4 regions of the Mesorhizobium sp. A623 genome follow, and region 1 is predicted to be linked to each of the others. Evidence: predicted binding sites of a transcription regulator. Region 1 holds the regulator's gene; each other region holds the start of a gene.
What was found. Region 1 encodes LexA, which represses DNA repair genes until DNA is damaged. Its sites were predicted from a motif close to TGTTCNNNNTGTGTTCNG; they were not measured.

Region 1 (4,627 bases):
GCGGGTACGGCTGTCCGCGCGTACGATTCCGCAAGGCGTTACCGCAGGTTCTGTGCTGAACGGTTATGTCCGGCTTTTGCCGCCGACCGGCCCGGTGCGGCCCGACAGCTACGACTATTCCTTCCAGAGTTATTTCGACGGTATCGGCGCGAGCGGCTTCTTCCTGAGCAATCCGAAGCGGGTTGCCTCGGCGTCGATGCCGGTATCGGCAAGGGTGGCGTCCGCGATCGAAAACGCGCGCGAAGCCATTGCCGGCCGTATTCGGCAAAGCGTCGGCGGTCCCGAAGGCGAGATCGCCGCCGCGCTGATCGTTGGCGTGCGCGCCGGCATCCCGGACGCCATCAACGAAGCCATGCGCAAGACTGGCATTTACCACATCATCTCGATTTCTGGCCTGCACATGGCGCTGGTTGCCGGCACGATCATGCTGCTGCTGCGCGGCGGGTTCGCGCTGTTTCCCGATTTCTCCTCGCGCCGGCCGGTGAAAAAATATGCCGCCGCCGCCGCGCTCTTTTCCATCGCCGCCTATCTTGCCATTTCGGGCGTCGTGGTGGCCGCCGAGCGCAGTTTCATCATGCTGGCGGTCATGCTGCTGGCCGTGCTGTTCGACCGCGCGGCGCTGACCATGCGCAATCTGGCCATTTCCGCCATTGCGGTGATCGTGGTGTCGCCGCACGAGGTCGTCGGCCCGAGCTTCCAGATGTCGTTTGCGGCAACCGCGGCCCTGGTCGGCGCCTATGCCGGCTGGTCCGATTACCGGTCGGGGCGGGCAGGCGGCAAGGTGCCCGCGCGCCGCTCTGTCGCAGGCTTCTGTCACGCAAATTCCTGGCGGGAATGGGCGGTCTCGCGATGACGTCCATCATCGCCGGAGGCGCTACGACGCTTTATGCCATGTGGCATTTCCAGCGCGTCGCGCCGCTCAGCCTGTTTGCCAATCTGGCGGTGATGCCCATCGTCTCGGTCATCGTCATGCCGTTTGCCGTGCTTGCCGCGCTGGCCATGCCGTTCGGCGCGGATGGCCCCTTCCTCTATGTCATGGGCAGGGGGCTGGCCGCGATGATCGTCATATCCGACTGGATCGCGGCGCGCTCGCCCATCGACGCGGTCGGCCTCGTTTCCGTCCAGTCGGTGCTGTTCATCACCGGCGCGCTGGTCTTTGCCACGATGGCGACCACCTGGCTACGGCTTGCCGCACTACCCCTGGCGATTGCCGGTCTGCTGGCGGTGCCCATGGTGAAGACGCCGGACGTGCTGGTGTCGGAGGACGCTCGGCTTGTCGCCGTGTCGATCGGCGGAAGCGAACTGGCGGTCAACCGACCTCGACCCAACGCGTTCACCATCGACAATTGGCGCCGCGCGCTCAATGCCGAAACCGTCATTAAGCCGGAGATGGTCAAGGTTAAAACCTCAGGGGCCAAAACCCTCGAGTTCGACCTTGCCGACAGCATGGAACTACCGCCGGGAACGCCGTTCCTGTGCGCGCAAGGCCTGTGTGTCGCCCGTCACGAGGCCGGCGCGCTGGTTGCCCATGCGCAGGACGCCAAGGCGGCCAGACCCGCCTGCGCCTTCGCGAGCGTGATCATCATCGACGACGCGACCGCCTCCGACCCATGCCGCGATCCGCTGGTCACGGTGATCACCAAGCGCCAACTGGCTCGCTCCGGCAGCGTCGAGATATTCTTCAACCGGCAATCGGCAGCAGTACCGGCGGAAATCCGTTTCGCCGTCGAAGAACACTATCGGCCCTGGCACACGCAGCGGAAGTTTTCACGCGAGGCCCGCGGCTTGCCGCCTTATAAAAAGGTGGTTCGGACAAGAACCAAAACGACCGGTGTCACCACAGCGGGCGACGATTGAGCCCAACGCGGCGGCTGTCGAGCGATCTTGCTGGATTAAGTCAGCGTTTTGAACACGACGGCCGAGTAGCATTTGCCATGCCAGTTCAGGAAGGCCGTCGACTCAGTAACGTCGGATCAACCCGACCAGTTTGCCCTGCACCTTGACCCTGTCAGGTCCGAAGATGCGCGTTTCGTAGGCGGGATTGGCGGCTTCAAGCGCGATGGACGCGCCCTTGCGGCGAAACCGCTTCAACGTGGCTTCTTCCTCATCGACGAGGGCGACGATAATTTCGCCGGGATTGGCGGTGTTGGCATTGCGGATGATGACCGTATCGCCGTCGAAGATGCCGGCCTCGATCATCGAATCGCCCTTCACCTCCAGCGCGTAGTGCTCACCGCCCATGATCATGTCCGGCGGAACCGAGATCGAATGCGTCTTGTGCTGGATGGCGTCGATCGGCACGCCGGCGGCGATGCGTCCCATGACCGGGATCGAGACATTGGCGGCGACATCGTCGTCATTGCCCGCGCTCTGCAGCCGAGAGTTCTTGCCTTGCCCGCCCGAATTGCCCTGGCCCGAACCATTCTGACCCTGGCCGCCCTGAATGACGCTGGGCGAAAATTTGCGCGCCCCGTTGAAACTGGGCGTCAGCGATTCCGGCATGCGCAAGACTTCGAGAGCACGTGCGCGGTTGGGAAGCCGCCGGATGAAGCCGCGTTCCTCCAGTGCGGTAATCAGGCGATGAATCCCCGACTTCGAGGCAAGATCGAGCGCATCCTTCATCTCGTCGAAGGAGGGCGGAACGCCGCTCTCCTTCAGCCTTTCGTTGATGAAGAGAAGCAGTTCGTGTTGCTTGCGCGTCAGCATGGCGGCCCCCGGCGGTCCGATATGGAATCGGAAAAACAAAACCAGAACAAACAGTATCTGTTCCAGTTGTGTTCCGCAACCATTTAAAGTTTAATGAATGTGTTGACGATTTGTTCAGCGTAACATCAGCACGCGGCAGGCGTCGCCGGCCTGCGCGGCAGGCGCAAAGGGTTCGCGCACGATCAGGCCGCCCGCTTCAGTCATTCTTCGCAGCATCGACGAATCCTGAACACCGAACGGCGTCGCCACCAGCGCGCCTGTATCGTCGCGCACCGCCGCGCGAACATAGTCCTGGCGCAGATCGTTGGCCGGCATGGGTGCGCCGAGAAGCGCCTCGCGCAGGTCGGGGCGGTAGGCGCGGCCGCCAAGGCGCGCAAGCAGCGGCTTGAGGAAAAGCTGAGAGCACACCAGGCTGGCGACTGGGTTGCCGGGCAGGCCGATGCAGCGGACATTGTCCAGCCGACCCGACATCAGCGGCTTGCCGGGGCGCATCGCCACCTTCCAGAAGTCCAGCACCATGCCCTCCTCGGCAAGCACGTCGTGGACGAGATCGTGGTCGCCGACGGAAGCCCCCCCCAGCGTGACGATGACATCGGCACCGGCTGCCACGGCCTGCCGCACCAGCGCGGCGATGGCCTCCCTGCGGTCCGCCGCAATGCCGAGATCGAGCGCGCGCGCGCCGACCGAATGTGCGGTTGCAGCGACCCCGTAGGCGTTGGACGAGATGATCTGGCCGGGGCCGAGCACGCTGCCCGGTGCGCGCAATTCGTCGCCGGTGGCGATGATGGCGACCAGCGGCCTCCGCACCACGCTCACGCTTGGATGATTGGCGGAGGCCGCGAGCGAAAGGGCCGCCGGATCGAGCAGGCGGCCGGCCTCCAGAAGAACGTCACCGGTAACGAAATCGAGGCCGGCGCGGCGGATGTTGCGGCCCTTGTCCGTCGGCTCCAGCACCTCGACGGTCGCGTTGCCCAGATCGTGGACGTTTTCCTGGATGACGATGGTGTCTGCGCCTTCGGGTAGCGGCGCGCCAGTGAAGATGCGCACGGCCTGGCCCGCGTTAACGCTGCCGGCAAAGCTGCGACCGGCCGGCGCCGTGCCGATCACCGACAGCCGTGCGGGCAGGGTGGCGATATCGGCGAAACGCACCGCATAGCCGTCCATGGCGGATGCGTCGAAGGGCGGCTGGGTGCGCAGCGCCACGATCGGCTCGGCCAGCACGCGGTCCATCGCCTCGAGCAGGGGGACACTTTCGCCGGCCAGCGGCTCTGCGCCGGCCAACAGGCGTTCAAGCGCTTCGGAAACCGGGATCAGCGCCATTTCACGCTTCCGCTTGATAGTGACCGGATTTGCCGCCAATCTTTTCCACCAGCCGGATGCCGGAAATCACCATGGCGCGGTCGACCGCCTTGGCCATGTCGTAGATGGTCAGGCAGGCGACGGAAGCGGCGGTCAGCGCCTCCATCTCGACGCCGGTCTTGGCGGTGACGCGGGCCAGCGCGGTAATTTTAAGGCCGGGCAAAGCATGATCCGGTTCGATGTCGACCGACACTTTGGTCAAAAGCAGCGGATGGCAGAGCGGGATTAGTTCGTGCGTCTTCTTGGCGGCCATGATGCCGGCAATGCGCGCGGTGCCGAGCACGTCGCCCTTCTTGGCGTTGCCGGCGAGGATCATCGCCAGCGTTTCGGGCAGCATGGTCACGAACCCCTCGGCAATCGCCGTGCGGGTAGTCTCGGCCTTGTCGCCGACATCGACCATATGCGCCTCGCCCTGCGCACCGAGATGGGTGAGGCGGCTAGACATGTTCCGCGGCGGTGGCCGCCCCGGTCAGCAGCAGCCGTGTCGCCTGCGCCACATCTTCCTGCCGCATCAGGCTTTCGCCAATCAGGAACGTGCCGATATGGCTCTTTTCCAGCCGCT
Region 2 (4,627 bases), on a different contig from region 1:
GATCAAGCGGGAAGCCATAGGTGTCGTAGAGCTTGAACGCCGTCTCGCCGTTGAGACGGCCGCCGCTGGACATGCCCTCGGTCGCCTCGTTGAGCAGGCCAAGGCCGCGCGCCAACGTCTTGCGAAAGCGCTTCTCTTCAAGCTTCAGCGTCTCGGCAATCAGCGCCTCGCCGCGCACCAATTCGGGATAGGCCTGGCCCATTTCGCGCACCAGCGCCGGCACCAGCCGCCACATCAGCGGATCGGCAGCCCCCAGCAATTGCGCATGGCGCATGGCGCGGCGCATGATGCGGCGAAGCACATAACCGCGCCCTTCGTTCGACGGCAGGACGCCATCGGCGATGAGAAAGCTGGACGCGCGCAGATGATCGGCAATGACGCGGTGGCTGGCGCGGTTGGCGCCTTCGGCCTTCACGCCGGTCGCCTCTTCCGAGGCACGGATCAGCGCCTTGAACAGGTCGATGTCGTAGTTGTCGTGAACGCCCTGCATGACGGCGGCGACACGCTCCAGCCCCATGCCGGTGTCGATGGACGGGCGGGGAAGCTCCACGCGCTCGGTCTTCGTCAGTTGCTCGAACTGCATGAAGACGAGATTCCAGATCTCGATGAAGCGGTCGCCGTCCTCATCGGGACTGCCGGGAGGGCCACCTGGAATGTGATCACCATGGTCGAAAAAAATCTCCGAGCAGGGACCGCAAGGGCCGGTATCGCCCATCGCCCAGAAATTGTCGCTGGTAGCGATGCGGATTATTTTCTCGTCGGGCAGCCCGGCGATCTTCTTCCAGAACCCGGCGGCCGCATCGTCGGTATGATAAACCGTCACCAGCAGGCGGTTGCGGTCGAGGCCAAATTCCTTGGTGATCAGGTTCCAGGCAAGCTCGATGGCGCGTTCCTTGAAATAGTCGCCGAACGAAAAGTTGCCGAGCATCTCGAAAAACGTGTGGTGGCGCGCCGTATAGCCGACATTGTCGAGGTCGTTGTGCTTGCCGCCGGCACGAACGCATTTCTGCGAGGTGGTGGCGCGCGAATAGGGCCGCGTCTCCAAGCCGGTGAAGACGTTCTTGAACTGCACCATGCCGGCATTGGTGAACATCAGGGTCGGATCGTTGCGCGGGACAAGCGGGCTCGAGGCCACGACCTCATGGCCCTGCCCGCGGAAATAGTCGAGGAATGCCGACCGGATTTCGTTCACGCCGCTCATCAATGCCGCCTTTTTCGAAAAATCGCCGCAAGTCGGCGGAAATGGACACCGGCCTTTTAACGGGCGCGCCGCACCCTGTCCAGAAACACAAGAAGCGAACCGAAGCCCGTGATGCGCCGGCGCAACCAACGATCCCGGGGCCGAAAAGCCAAAACCGCCGGTCGGGGGTCAGAACCCGGCGCCGGCGGCTTGAAACACTCAACTACTTTACACAACGTGGTACGCTGGAGCGCCGTTCCTGCGGCACGCCGGGCAGGATGCTACATCGCGCCGGCTTCGCCCTCGAAATCCTCGCCATCGTCCTTTTCGGGACCACCGTCTTCGAGGAATTTTTCCGCAATCAGGCCGGCATTCTGGCGGATCGCCAACTCGACCTCGCGCGCGGTATCGGGATTGTCGCGCAGGAAAATCTTTGCGTTCTCCCGGCCCTGGCCAAGCCGCTGCGAATTGTAGGAGAACCACGCGCCGGACTTTTCGACGATGCCCGCCTTGACGCCGAGATCGACAAGCTCGCCGGTCTTGGAAACGCCCTCGCCATACATGATGTCGAATTCCACCACCTTGAAGGGCGGCGCCAGCTTGTTCTTGACCACCTTGACGCGGGTCTGGTTGCCGACGACCTCGTCGCGGTCCTTGACCGAGCCGATGCGACGGATATCGAGGCGCACCGAGGCATAGAATTTCAGCGCGTTGCCGCCGGTGGTGGTTTCGGGCGAGCCGAACATGACACCGATCTTCATGCGGATCTGGTTGATGAAGATGACCATGGTGTTGGAGCGCGAGATGGAGGCAGTCAGCTTGCGCAGCGCCTGGCTCATCAGGCGGGCCTGGAGGCCGGGCAGCGAATCGCCCATCTCGCCCTCGATCTCGGCGCGCGGCGTCAGCGCCGCCACCGAATCGATCACCAGCACGTCGATGGCGCCCGAACGCACCAGCGTGTCGCAGATCTCCAGCGCCTGCTCGCCCGTATCGGGCTGCGAAATCAGCAGGTTTTCAAGATCGACGCCAAGCTTGCGGGCATAGACCGGATCAAGCGCATGTTCGGCGTCGACAAAGGCGCAGATACCGCCCTTTTTCTGGGCTTCGGCCACCGTGTGCAGCGCCAGCGTGGTCTTGCCCGAGCTTTCCGGGCCGTAAATTTCAACAATGCGGCCGCGCGGCAGACCGCCGACGCCTAGCGCGATGTCGAGGCCGAGCGAGCCTGTCGGCACCGTTTCGATCTCGACTACCTGCTCGTTTGCGCCCAGCCGCATGATCGAGCCCTTGCCGAACGCGCGTTCGATCTGCGACAGCGCCGCGTCCAGAGCCTTAGATTTATCCACCGCTTTGTCCTCTACCAGCCGCAAAGAATTCTGAGCCATGATACATCACCCCTTGGTCGTCAATGAAGGCCCGACAACGCCGTGAACCTGCCATGTATGTACTCTCTTTGTTCTCTTTTGACAAGAGAGGTCAACCAACTGTAAACATTGCATTATTCCAGTTTGTTCTATTTTTGTTTCCCAATGACCATATAGAATGCATCCCAACGGGCGGTTGCCGGGCGGTAGCGTGACGTTGCGAATCGCCTTGGCGGATTGCCCGGCCAGCCCAGGCAGTCTAGCCTTGGATGCGAATTTGAAAATGGAAATTGCGTGGCCGGTTCCTCTAAATCCTTTCACATCCTGGCGATAGGCGGTGCGCATATCGACCGGCGCGGCCAAGTCTCCGGCCCATACGTGCCGGCCGCCTCCAACCCCGGCAGGATGCGTGACGATGTCGGCGGCGGCGTCTTCAACGCGTTGCGCAATGCGGTGCAGCGCGGCGTTTTAGCCTCGCTGCTGTCCGTGCGCGGGGGCGATTCCGGGGCCGACAGCGTAGCGCAGGCGATTGCCGAGGCCGGCATCACGGATATTTCGGCGGTGTTTCTCGACCGCTCGACGCCAAGCTACACCGCGCTCATCGACCGCGACGGCGAGTTGATCGCCGGATTTGCCGACATGGAGCTTTATGAACTGGCGTTTCCGAAACAGATGAAGCGGGCCAAGGTGCGCGAAGCGATCGACGCTACCGACGCCGTGCTGTGCGACGCCAATCTGCCGGCGGCGGCTTTGGAACGGCTGGCGGACCTTGCGCAGGGCAAGCCCCTGTTCGCCATCGCCATTTCACCGGCCAAGGTGATGCGGTTCAGGCCGGTGATGGACCGACTGTCGCTCTTGTTCATGAACCGGCGCGAAACCGTCGCCCTCACCGGGTTGGATCGGAATGCGGATGAAGAAGCCGTCGTTGCGGGCTTGCGCAGGACTGGACTCAAGGCCGGCGTGATCACGTCTGGAAACGCACCGGTGCTGGCTTTTGACGAAGAGGATATCTTCACCATCGCGCCACCCGCGCCGCGCCATGTCGCCGACGTCACCGGGGCCGGCGATGCGCTGGCCGGCGCGACGGTGGCGGCGTTGCTGCGGGGGCTGACGCTGCACTGCGCCCTGCGCGAAGGCGTGGCAGCGGCGATCCTTGCCATCGAAAGCAACAATGCCGTACCGGACTTGACCGCAACCGCCTTTGGCGAAGCGCTCGCCCTTGTGCCCGAGGCGCGTGTGGTGGCATAAAAAAGCGAGGAAATGGAGCCCGTCATGATCCCGGAAGCCGCCCGCCCCTTCATCGACATTCATCCGCCCGTGGCCGAGGCGCTCGCCACCGGCCGGCCCGTCGTGGCGCTGGAATCGACCATCATCACCCACGGCATGCCCTACCCCGACAATGGCGCCATGGCGGCCGATGTCGAAAAGATCATCGTCGACGAAGGCGCGATGCCGGCGACCATCGCGGTGGTGGACGGGCGCATCAAGATCGGCCTTTCCGACGGCGAGCGCGAATCGCTGACCATGACCGGCGACGCCATGAAACTGTCGCGCGCCGATCTCGGTTTTGCCGTCTCGCAGGGGCGCACCGGCGGAACCACGGTCGCCGCCACCATGATCTGCGCGCATATCGCCGGTATAAAAGTGTTCGCCACCGGAGGCATCGGCGGCGTGCACAAGGGCGCGGAAAAGAGTTTTGATATTTCCGCCGACCTGGACGAATTGGCGCGCACGCCCGTCATCGTCGTATCGGCCGGCGCGAAGGCCATTTTGGACATCGAAAAGACCCTGGAAGTACTGGAAACGCGCGGCGTGCCGGTGATCGGCCATGGCTGTGAGGTCATGCCGGCGTTCTGGTCGCGGCATTCGCCCTTTCGCGCGCCGCTGACGCTGCATTCACCGGGCGAGATGGCGCAACTTTTCAAAACACGGCAGGCGCTGGGGCTCGGCGGCGGCATGCTGATCGCCAATCCGGTGCCGGAAGGCGATGAGATCCCGGCGGCCGAGATGGCCTCCTATATCGAGGCGGCGCAGAAGGCCGCCGAAGCGCTGCATGTCAGCGGCAAGGCGGTGACCCCGTTCCTGC
Region 3 (4,627 bases), on a different contig from region 1:
CGCGAGCCCATGATGCGGCGCGAGGCCGCCTTGAACAGGGTTTCGATCAGAAAGGTGGATTTGCCGCCGCCGGAAACGCCAGTGATGGCGGTGAAGGTTCCGACCGGGATTTCGGCCGTGACATTTTTCAAATTGTTGCCACGCGCGCCGACCACCTTGATGCGCCGGTTCTTTTTCGCCTCGCGCCGTATGCCAGGTGTCGCCACCTCCAGTTCGCCCGACAGATATTTGCCGGTGATCGAATTGGGATTGGCCATGACCTGCTGCGGCGTGCCTTCGGCGATGATGCGGCCGCCATGGATGCCGGCGGCGGGGCCGATATCGACGACATAGTCGGCGTGCAGGATCGCGTCCTCGTCATGCTCGACGACGATCACCGTATTGCCGATATCGCGCAGATGTTTCAGCGTATCGAGCAGGCGGGCATTGTCGCGCTGGTGCAGGCCGATGGACGGTTCATCCAGCACGTAGAGCACTCCGGTCAGGCCGGAGCCGATCTGCGAGGCAAGCCGGATGCGCTGGCTCTCGCCACCGGAAAGCGTGCCGGAGTTCCGGGCAAGGGTCAGATAGTCGAGGCCGACATCGTTCAAAAAGCGCAGCCGTTCGCGGATTTCCTTGAGCACGCGCACCGCGATTTCGTTCTGCTTGTCGTTGAGCGCGGCAGGCAGGTCGGCAAACCACTGGTTGGCATTGCGGATCGACTGTTCCGTCACCTCGCCGATGTGCTTTCCGCCGATCTTCACGGCCAAAGCCTCGGGCTTCAGGCGATAACCCTTGCATGCGGGGCAGGGCGTCGCCGCCATGAAGCGCTCGATCTCCTCGCGCATCCAGGCGGATTCGGTTTCTTTCCAACGCCGTTCGAGGTTGGGGATCACACCCTCGAACGTCTTGGTCGTCTTGTAGGAACGCAGGCCGTCATCATACTGGAACGGAATCTCGACCGCGCCGGTGCCATGCAGGACGGCGTGCTTGGCCTCGTCGTCGAGGTCCTTGAATTTGTCGGCCAGTTTGAAGCCATAGACCTTGCCGAGCGCCTCCAGCGTCTGCGCGTAATAGGGCGAAGTCGATTTCGCCCATGGACTGACGGCGCCGGCGCGCAGCGAGACATTGTCGTCGGGCACTATCAGGTTCGCATCGACGGCGCGCTGGCTACCCAGACCGTCGCAGGTCGGGCAGGCACCGAATGGGTTGTTGAAGGAGAACAGCCGCGGCTCGATCTCCGGGATGGTGAACCCGGATACCGGGCAGGCGAATTTTTCGGAAAACAGAATGCGCTCATGCGTCTCGTTCTTCGATTTGTTGACCGAATCCTCGCCGGTCTGGCTGGCATCGAGCGGCTTGTCGGCAAATTCCGCGACACACAGTCCCTCTGCCAATTTCAGCGCCGTTTCGATGGAATCGGCCAGCCGCGTCGCGAGATCGCCACGCACGACGATGCGGTCGACCACCACGTCGAGATCGTGCTTGTATTTCTTGTCCAGCGCCGGCACGTCGGCGATTTCATAGAAGACGCCGTCGACCTTGACGCGCTGAAAGCCCTTCTTCTGAAGCTCCAGCAACTCCTTGCGATACTCGCCTTTGCGGCCGCGCACGATGGGCGCGAGGATGAACAGCCGCGTGCCTTCCTCCACCGCGAGTACGCGATCGACCATCTGCGAAACCGTCTGGCTCTCGATCGGCAGGCCGGTGGCCGGCGAATAGGGGACGCCGACGCGCGCGAACAGCAGGCGCATGTAGTCGTAGATTTCGGTGACGGTGCCGACCGTCGAGCGCGGGTTTTTCGAGGTGGTCTTCTGCTCGATGGAGATGGCGGGCGACAGGCCGTCGATCTGGTCGACATCCGGCTTCTGCATCATCTCCAGAAACTGGCGCGCATAGGCAGACAGGCTCTCGACATAGCGCCGCTGGCCTTCCGCATAGATCGTATCGAAAGCGAGCGACGATTTGCCGGACCCCGACACGCCGGTCATGACAATCAGAGAGTCACGCGGCAGGTCGATGTCGATGTTCTTCAGATTGTGTTCGCGCGCCCCGCGAATGGACAGATATTTATGGTCGGCCATCGCCGGTCGCCGCCTCAGGTCTGGAATTCATGGATCGGCGGGCTGCCGCCATCCCCTCATGTAGGTATATTCGCCGCCGCGTCGAGAGGCGCAGAACTTGCCACCCGCGTTTAAGCGTCTTTCGGGCCGGCGGGCAAGCATAAAGAACAAAGACTGAACAGGTTCCTGACAAATCTGGCAGGAGCCCGCCTTTCAGTTCCGCTTGCGATCACTTTTTCCATTTCGGGCATTCAAGGGTTGACGCTAACGGGAGAGGAGAGCACGATCTGGGCGTCAAGGAAGCATGTTGCCGTTGCGTGGCCTGGGAAGAAGGGCCCTCTGCGAGGCGCCGCAGATTGGCGGATGTGTGCTTCTAGCGACTGTGTTGAACGGACAGAAGGAGCGAGGCATGACTCCACCGGATAGTCCCAACAGGCTCCGCTGATGCCGGAGCCGCGGCAAATATTGCTGACAGGCTGACGTTCCTTGGCCTTCGTGCAATTTGCCGAACCCCCGAAAATCAGAGACTGCAGTCGGATCGACGGCTGACGCCGCGAAGCATCCGAATTACAAAGCCGGTAAAACCCTCCCGGCGAAAGTGGCTAGACGTCACAAAGGCCCCGGCCGTTCTGTGAAAGCAGCGGCGGGGCCGATTTGCATGGGGCTGCCGTGCGTGGACGCTGTCGGCTTAAGACGGCGTGTTGCGCCGGTCGGTTGCAAGCGCCTTAATGACGCGGGGACGATAGCGAACCGGCCCCGATATCCACAGTAATGCTGCCGCCTATTCGAACGTCCATATCGCCGATCTTGAACTGGTTGGGCGAGGCGTTGCGGTCTTGACCATCCGGTTCGGCAGGAAGGGGTCTGACGATGCTGTAGTCGCCACCAACGCCGGGAAGCGCGCTTTTTGCCGGGGTTTGGGGCGCGCCTCCGGCAAACGCCAGAGGGGCGGCGACGGCAGCGCAGGCCAAGGTGGCCAGATATAAGGAGAAGCGGTTCTGGAACATCTGGCGATCATACAGGGCCAGCGCGGAAACGGCTAGGCGGGACGCATTCCGATCCCAAGCTTGACATGAAAGGCGCGTCGATATAGAACATATAGAGAACAAAAACCTTGTGGGAAAAGAAGTGTCAGGGGCGGCGCAGTTATCCGCCAGCCTGTAAGGTGCGGTGAAGTTGGTTTCGGATGAGCGCGGAGAAGGTTTATGGCGGGTAGCGTCAACAAGGTCATTTTAGTGGGAAATCTGGGCGCGGACCCGGAGATTCGCCGGCTGAATTCCGGCGACGCGGTCGTCAATCTGCGCATCGCGACGTCGGAAAGCTGGCGCGACAAGAATTCCGGTGAGCGCAAGGAAAAGACCGAGTGGCACCAGGTCGTCATTTTCAACGACAATCTGGCCAAGGTCGCCGAGCAGTATCTGAAGAAGGGCATGAAAGTGTACCTTGAGGGCGCCCTGCAGACGCGCAAGTGGGAAAAGGACGGCGTGGAGCGATACTCGACGGAAGTGGTGCTGCAGAAATTCCGTGGTGAGCTGCAGATGCTCGATTCGCGAGGTCAGGGCGGCGAAGGTGGTCAGGTCGGTGGCTATTCGGGTGGCGACAGCAGCCGCGGCTCCGATTTCGGCCAGTCAGGTCCGAGCGACAATTCCAATCGTGGCGGCGGCAGGAGCGGCGGTGGCGGCTCGCGGGATCTGGACGACGAAATTCCGTTTTGAGAGGTGGTCACGCGCCGTTGTAAACTGGGATGATTTTTCTTCTAAAAGGCACGGAAACGGTGCCTTCAGGCTGCTGACAAACCGTTGGCGAACCCATGCCCGTCGGCCTTGTGCCGAGGATTTGCTTTCGTGAAGTTGTAGAGCCTTTTCCGTGCCCTTACGGGAGTGTCGGCAGATCCTCGGCGCAAGGCCGAGGATGACGCCAGGTGAACAGATGCCTTTGTCAATGAACTGAAGGCACTGGAAACAGTACCTTTTTCGTTGCGCGCTTACTGCTGAGCGGAAGCATCAAACTCGATCCACGAAAAGCCGTTCCTTGAAGAATGGCGCTACAGCGCGTCGCATCTGAATGGATTTATGCGGTGCGCTTCAAGCACTTGTTTCGATGCATGTCGTTGCCCTGAAACCGGTTCCCACTTTCGGGCGACATGCATTCGCGGGAAGACCGGTCGTTGAAGACCGGTCTTCCCCGAAATGCTGGCGGCAGTCGAAAAAACTAAGCCCGCACCCGCTCGCTTTTGGGATCATACATCGGCTTGAGCGAGGCTTCGGCCTCAAAACGCTCGCCGGCGATTTCGATCTCGTAGCTGGAGCCGAGAATATCGGCTTCGCTTTCGCCCTTGCAGGGCACATAGGCCATGCCGATCGCACCGCCGAGATGGTGGCCGTAATTGCCGGACGTGACACTGCCGACGATCTTTCCGTCGCGCAGCAGCGCCTCGTTGTGGAACAGCAGCGGTTCCGGGTCGGTCAGGCGGAACTGCACCATGCGCCGGTCTAGGCCGGCTTCCTTCTTGCGCAGCACGGCGTCGCGGCCGATGAAGTCGCCCTTGCCGGTTTTTACGGCAAAGCCGAGGCCGGCTTCCAGCA
Region 4 (4,627 bases), on a different contig from region 1:
TCTGTACGAACAGCCGCGAAAACAGGATGTGGCCGACGACCTGGCCGTCTTCTTCCGCGACCAGTTCGACGACGGCGTCGCCGCTGGAGATCAGGGCATCGACCAGTCCGGCTTCCGCCTGCTGGCCGAACGCGTTTTCCTCGACGAGCCGGATCTGGTCGCGGTCGCGCGGCGTTGCCGCCCGTATCGACATCATGCTCATGACAATTTCATTCCTTTTTCCATTCGTGTGCCGCGCCGGAACTCCGATGCGGCAACGGCCCGGCTTCCTGCCCGTTGCACTTCGACCAGCCGGACGGAACCTATGCCACAGGCGACAGTCAACTGATCGTCCAGCAGGCACCCCGGCTCGCCAGTGCCTTCGGCAAGCCCCGAACGCAGCAATTTCAGCCGCTCCATGCGGCCGCCGATTTCCACTTCGCACCACGCGCCGGGAAATTGCGACAGGCCGCGAATATGGTTGTGGACCTCATCGGCCGGAAGCGTCCAATTGACGCGGGTTTCCGCTTTATCGATCTTTCTGGCGTAGGTCACCCCTTCGGCCGCTTGAGGCGCAAAGCCGAGTTCGCCCGCTTCCAGCCGCGCCACCGCCTCGGCCATCAACCCTGCGGCGCGATCCATCAAGGCGTCGTGCAGCGCGCTGGCGGTCATGTCCGGGCCGATCGCGACCTTGTCGACCATCGCCACCGGTCCGGTATCCAGGCCGGCCTCCATCTTCATTACCATCATGCCGGTTTCCGTGTCGCCAGCCATGATGGCGCGCTGGATGGGGGCGGCACCGCGCCAGCGCGGCAAAAGCGAGGCATGCCCATTGAGGCAACCAAGGCGCGGCGCATCGAGGATTGCCTGCGGCAAGAGCAGCCCGTAGGCGACGACCACGCCAAGGTCGGCATTCAAGGCATGAAAAGCCGCCTGCTCGGCCTCGGCCTTCAGCGATGTCGGCGTTCGCACCTCCAGCCCCAACCGCTCGGCTTCGCGCTGGATGGGCGACGGCTTCAATTCCAGCCCGCGGCGGCCCGCTGCGCGCGGCGGCTGCGTATAGACGGCGACGATCTCATGCCCGGCCTGCGCCAGCGCACGGAGCGTCGGCACGGAGAAATCCGGCGTGCCCATGAAGACGATGCGGAGCGGCATTTTTATGCCCTCAGCTTGCCCGGTTGCTGTTCCTTGGCGATCTTCTTGAACCGGCGGATGACAATATCGCGCTTGAGCTTGGAAATATGGTCGATGAACAGGACGCCGTCGAGGTGGTCGATCTCATGCTGCAGGCAGGTCGCCATCAAGCCTTCCGCCTCGATCTCCTGGCTGGCGCCACTGCGGTCGAGATATTTCACCCGCACCGACGCCGGGCGCTCGACCTCGGCGTAATAATCCGGGATCGACAAACAACCCTCTTCGTAGACCGAGCGGTCGTCGGTGCGAGCCAGAATTTCGGGGTTGATGAAGACGTGCGGCGCGGGGTCGTCGCCTTCCTTGGCGAGGTCGATGACCAGCACGCGCAGCGGCTCGCCCACCTGGATTGCCGCAAGGCCGATGCCCGGCGCGTCGTACATCGTCTCCAGCATATCGTCGGCCAGTTTGCGCAACGGCGCGTCGACCCGTTCGACGGGTTTGGAAACCTGACGCAGGACCGGATCGGGCAGGATGATGAGCGGCTTTATCGACATTCGCCTCACCTAAGACCTCACACAAACAGCGTCAACGCCCGCAAGCTTATTGTTCACGTTTTGATCTGACGCGATCGGTCGAATCGGCTATGCTGTCCCCATGAATGAGACAAGTGCTGCCTTTTCCGAACCGATAATCCGGCTCGGCGCGACGACGATTACGCTTGGCCAGATGCTGGTTTTTGGCGGCGTCGTATTTTTTCTTCTACTTGCGGCGCTTGTGATCGCCCTGTGGCGCTCGGCCAAGGCGCGTGCGGCTGCGGCCGCTGAGGCTGCCGAGCACGCCCGCGACGCGGAAGCCCGCATGGCCGGCATCCTGCAATCCCAGGCCGAGATGCAGGGGCGCATGGGGGCCATCGCCGACGTATTTGGCGCACGCCAGGCCGAACTGACACAATCCATCGGGCAACGTCTGGACGCCATGACCGGGCGGCTCGGCCAAACGATGACCGAACAGACGAAATCCACCCATGAGAGCCTTGCCCGGTTGCAGGAGCGGCTTGCCGTCATCGATACCGCGCAAAACAACATCCAGTCGCTGGCCGGCCAGGTGGTGCAGTTGCAGGCGATCCTGTCCAACAAGCAGACGCGCGGCGCGTTCGGACAATCGCGCATGGAGGCGATCGTCGCCGACGGCCTGCCGATGGGGTCGTTCGAGTTCCAGGCGACGCTGTCCAACGGCAGCCGGCCCGATTGCCTGATAAAAATGCCGAACGGCGCGCCGGCGCTCGCCATCGACGCGAAATTTCCGCTGGAAGCGTGGAACGCCATTCGCGCGGCCGACGGTCCGGACCTGCAGAAGGTCGCGGCGCAGGCGTTCCGGCGCGACATCGAAGTGCATGTTCGCGATATTTCGGAAAAATACCTGATCCAGGGCGAGACGCAGGACACGGCCTTCATGTTCGTACCCTCGGAATCGGTCTTTGCCGAGATCCACGAGAATTTCGAGGCCATCGTCCACAAGGCGCACCGTGCCCGCATCGTCATCGTCTCGCCCTCGCTGCTGATGCTGTCGATCCAGGTCATCCAGGCGATCCTCAAGGATGCGCGGATGCGCGAACAGGCGCATCTGATCCAGGGCGAGGTAATCCGGCTGATGGAGGATGTGGCGCGCGTCGACGAGCGCGTGCGCAAGCTGCAAACGCATTTCGGCCAGTCCGCCAGGGATATCGAGGACATTCTGGTCTCGACGTCGAAGGTTACGAAGCGCGGCCAGAAGATCGAGGCGCTGGAATTCGGCACTCCGCCCGATGACGCGAAGGAGGATACCGACGCGCCGCCGCCCAAGCCGGCCATGCGGGCCGCCGATTCGAAGACCGGGCAGCTTCGCCTGAGAGTGGTCGAGGGCGAAGACTGACCCGTCCAAGGATCAAGTGCGGCCGCCCAAGGGGTGCCCGAATGTGCGAGTCTGGCCGTTCCGCGCCCGATTCAACCCGAAAAAGGGTGTATTTTCACGGCAACACCCCGGAATTTCATGCCAGTTATGCGGTATTGTCGCTTGAATTCTCGCATTCCGCGCGTATGTAAGCGACGCGAATTGACTTCAAGGAAGTGGACTTGGCTATCTATAGGGAAAAAGACGTTTTCGAGCGGCGTAATGCTGCAAACGAGGCAAAAAAGGCGCTTCTGGAGCGCTTCAAGGCAAAACCGGCGGCGGATGATCCCGCAGTGCTGGCGCGGCAGGCGGAACGCAAGGCCATTTTGGAAGCCCGCACGATACGCGAAGCCGAAAAGGCAAGGCTGAAGCAGGAAAAACTGGCACGCGAGGCGGCAGAGAAAGCCGAACGCGAGGCTGCGGCGGAAACGGCGCGGATCGCTGCGGAAGAAGAAGCGCAGGCCGAAGCCAAGCTTCGCGAGGCAGAAGAGACCGAGCGTATCGCTCGCCTCCTGTCGGACGACGCGGAACGCAAGGCCAAGCGCGATGCACGCTACGCAGCGCGCAAGCAGCGTGGCGGGCGGACGCCTCCAGGCTTTACGGCGCGCTGACGCATCCGGCTCCGGCCGTAAGCATCCAAATTGAAAAACCGGCATGCCCTCGCGGCAATGCCGGTTTTTGGCGTTTCGCCGATTTTCAATGCATGTCGCCTGAAAGTGGGAACCGGTTTCGGGGCAACGACATGCATCAAAACAAGGGCTTGAAACGCACCGCATGGTCCCATTCAGGTGTGACGCGTTGTAGCCGCCGATTTTTGGCTTCACATGTTTCAAGAGCATCGGACCGAAAAACCTGGTCCGGTATTCGGTTGTTCCGATGCTCTGTGAAAACGTCAGGCCGCCAGTTTCAACCCAAGGATGCCGCAAACGATCAGCGCGATGCAGCCAAGCCTGATTGCAGTCGCCGGCTCGCCCAGCAGCCAGATGCCGAGCAGTGCCGTTCCCACGGTGCCGACCCCGGTCCACACGGCATAGCCCGTTCCGACCGGCAGCGTCTTCAGCGCGAGGCCGAGCATGGCCATGCTGATAATCATCGATACTACGGTAAGGAACGTCGGCAGCGGTCGGGTAAAACCGTCCGTGTATTTCAAGCCGATTGCCCAGCCGATTTCAAACAGGCCGGCAATAAGCAGAATGGTCCACGCCATCGAAGAACTCCGTCGATTTGGCGGGTCGTCCCGGCTGACTGTTCATAAGACCGCAGGGTCGTCCCTGCAGGAATAGCAAATCGGATCGGCAGTCGCACCAGCGCCGACGCACGATCGAAATCTCGACTAGTTCAGGATAGCGAAAATCGCCGCCGACAACCCGTTCCCTGGGCGGTGGATCGTGCGCTATTTGTCCTTCAGCCGCGTCGCCTTGACCGGCGGCGCTTTCAGCGCCGGTTCTGGCGCCGGCTTCTTGGCATCCTTCTTCGGTTTGCGGGCTTCCTTGCCTGCCTTCATCGCACCTTTGGCCATGATTCGCTCCTGCGGTTGGCTAGATTGGATAGAACCAATAGTTTGACGCGTCCGCAAGGCCCATGA

Region 2: recA (recombinase RecA) is a predicted target of LexA. The motif match lies at 2,687-2,704, and genes of this name have one in related genera.
Region 3: ssb (single-stranded DNA-binding protein) is a predicted target of LexA. The motif match lies at 3,133-3,150, and genes of this name have one in related genera.
Region 4: ACX3P1_RS14280 (DNA recombination protein RmuC) is a predicted target of LexA. The motif match lies at 1,718-1,735, and genes of this name have one in related genera.

Annotation. Positions count from the first base shown of each region.
Region 1 is NZ_JBTMXB010000004.1:124,841-129,467, forward strand. Features, by position in the region: gene ACX3P1_RS06225 (ComEC/Rec2 family competence protein) at 1-853, shown strand, start outside; gene ACX3P1_RS06230 (ComEC/Rec2 family competence protein) at 850-1,857, shown strand; gene lexA (transcriptional repressor LexA) at 1,960-2,706, opposite strand; gene ACX3P1_RS06240 (molybdopterin molybdotransferase MoeA) at 2,821-4,026, opposite strand; gene moaC (cyclic pyranopterin monophosphate synthase MoaC) at 4,028-4,510, opposite strand; gene trpC (indole-3-glycerol phosphate synthase TrpC) at 4,503-4,627, opposite strand, start outside.
Region 2 is NZ_JBTMXB010000009.1:109,009-113,635, reverse strand. Features, by position in the region: gene alaS (alanine--tRNA ligase) at 1-1,201, opposite strand, end outside; gene recA (recombinase RecA) at 1,462-2,562, opposite strand; gene ACX3P1_RS11750 (carbohydrate kinase family protein) at 2,836-3,789, shown strand; gene ACX3P1_RS11745 (pseudouridine-5'-phosphate glycosidase) at 3,814-4,627, shown strand, end outside.
Region 3 is NZ_JBTMXB010000003.1:229,288-233,914, reverse strand. Features, by position in the region: gene uvrA (excinuclease ABC subunit UvrA) at 1-2,063, opposite strand, end outside; gene ACX3P1_RS05040 (hypothetical protein) at 2,768-3,049, opposite strand; gene ssb (single-stranded DNA-binding protein) at 3,248-3,757, shown strand; gene ACX3P1_RS05030 (GcvT family protein) at 4,254-4,627, opposite strand, start outside.
Region 4 is NZ_JBTMXB010000012.1:32,703-37,329, forward strand. Features, by position in the region: gene ACX3P1_RS14265 (GNAT family N-acetyltransferase) at 1-202, opposite strand, end outside; gene fmt (methionyl-tRNA formyltransferase) at 199-1,134, opposite strand; gene def (peptide deformylase) at 1,137-1,667, opposite strand; gene ACX3P1_RS14280 (DNA recombination protein RmuC) at 1,768-3,024, shown strand; gene ACX3P1_RS14285 (DUF6481 family protein) at 3,225-3,653, shown strand; gene sugE (quaternary ammonium compound efflux SMR transporter SugE) at 3,935-4,249, opposite strand; gene ACX3P1_RS14295 (hypothetical protein) at 4,436-4,627, opposite strand, start outside.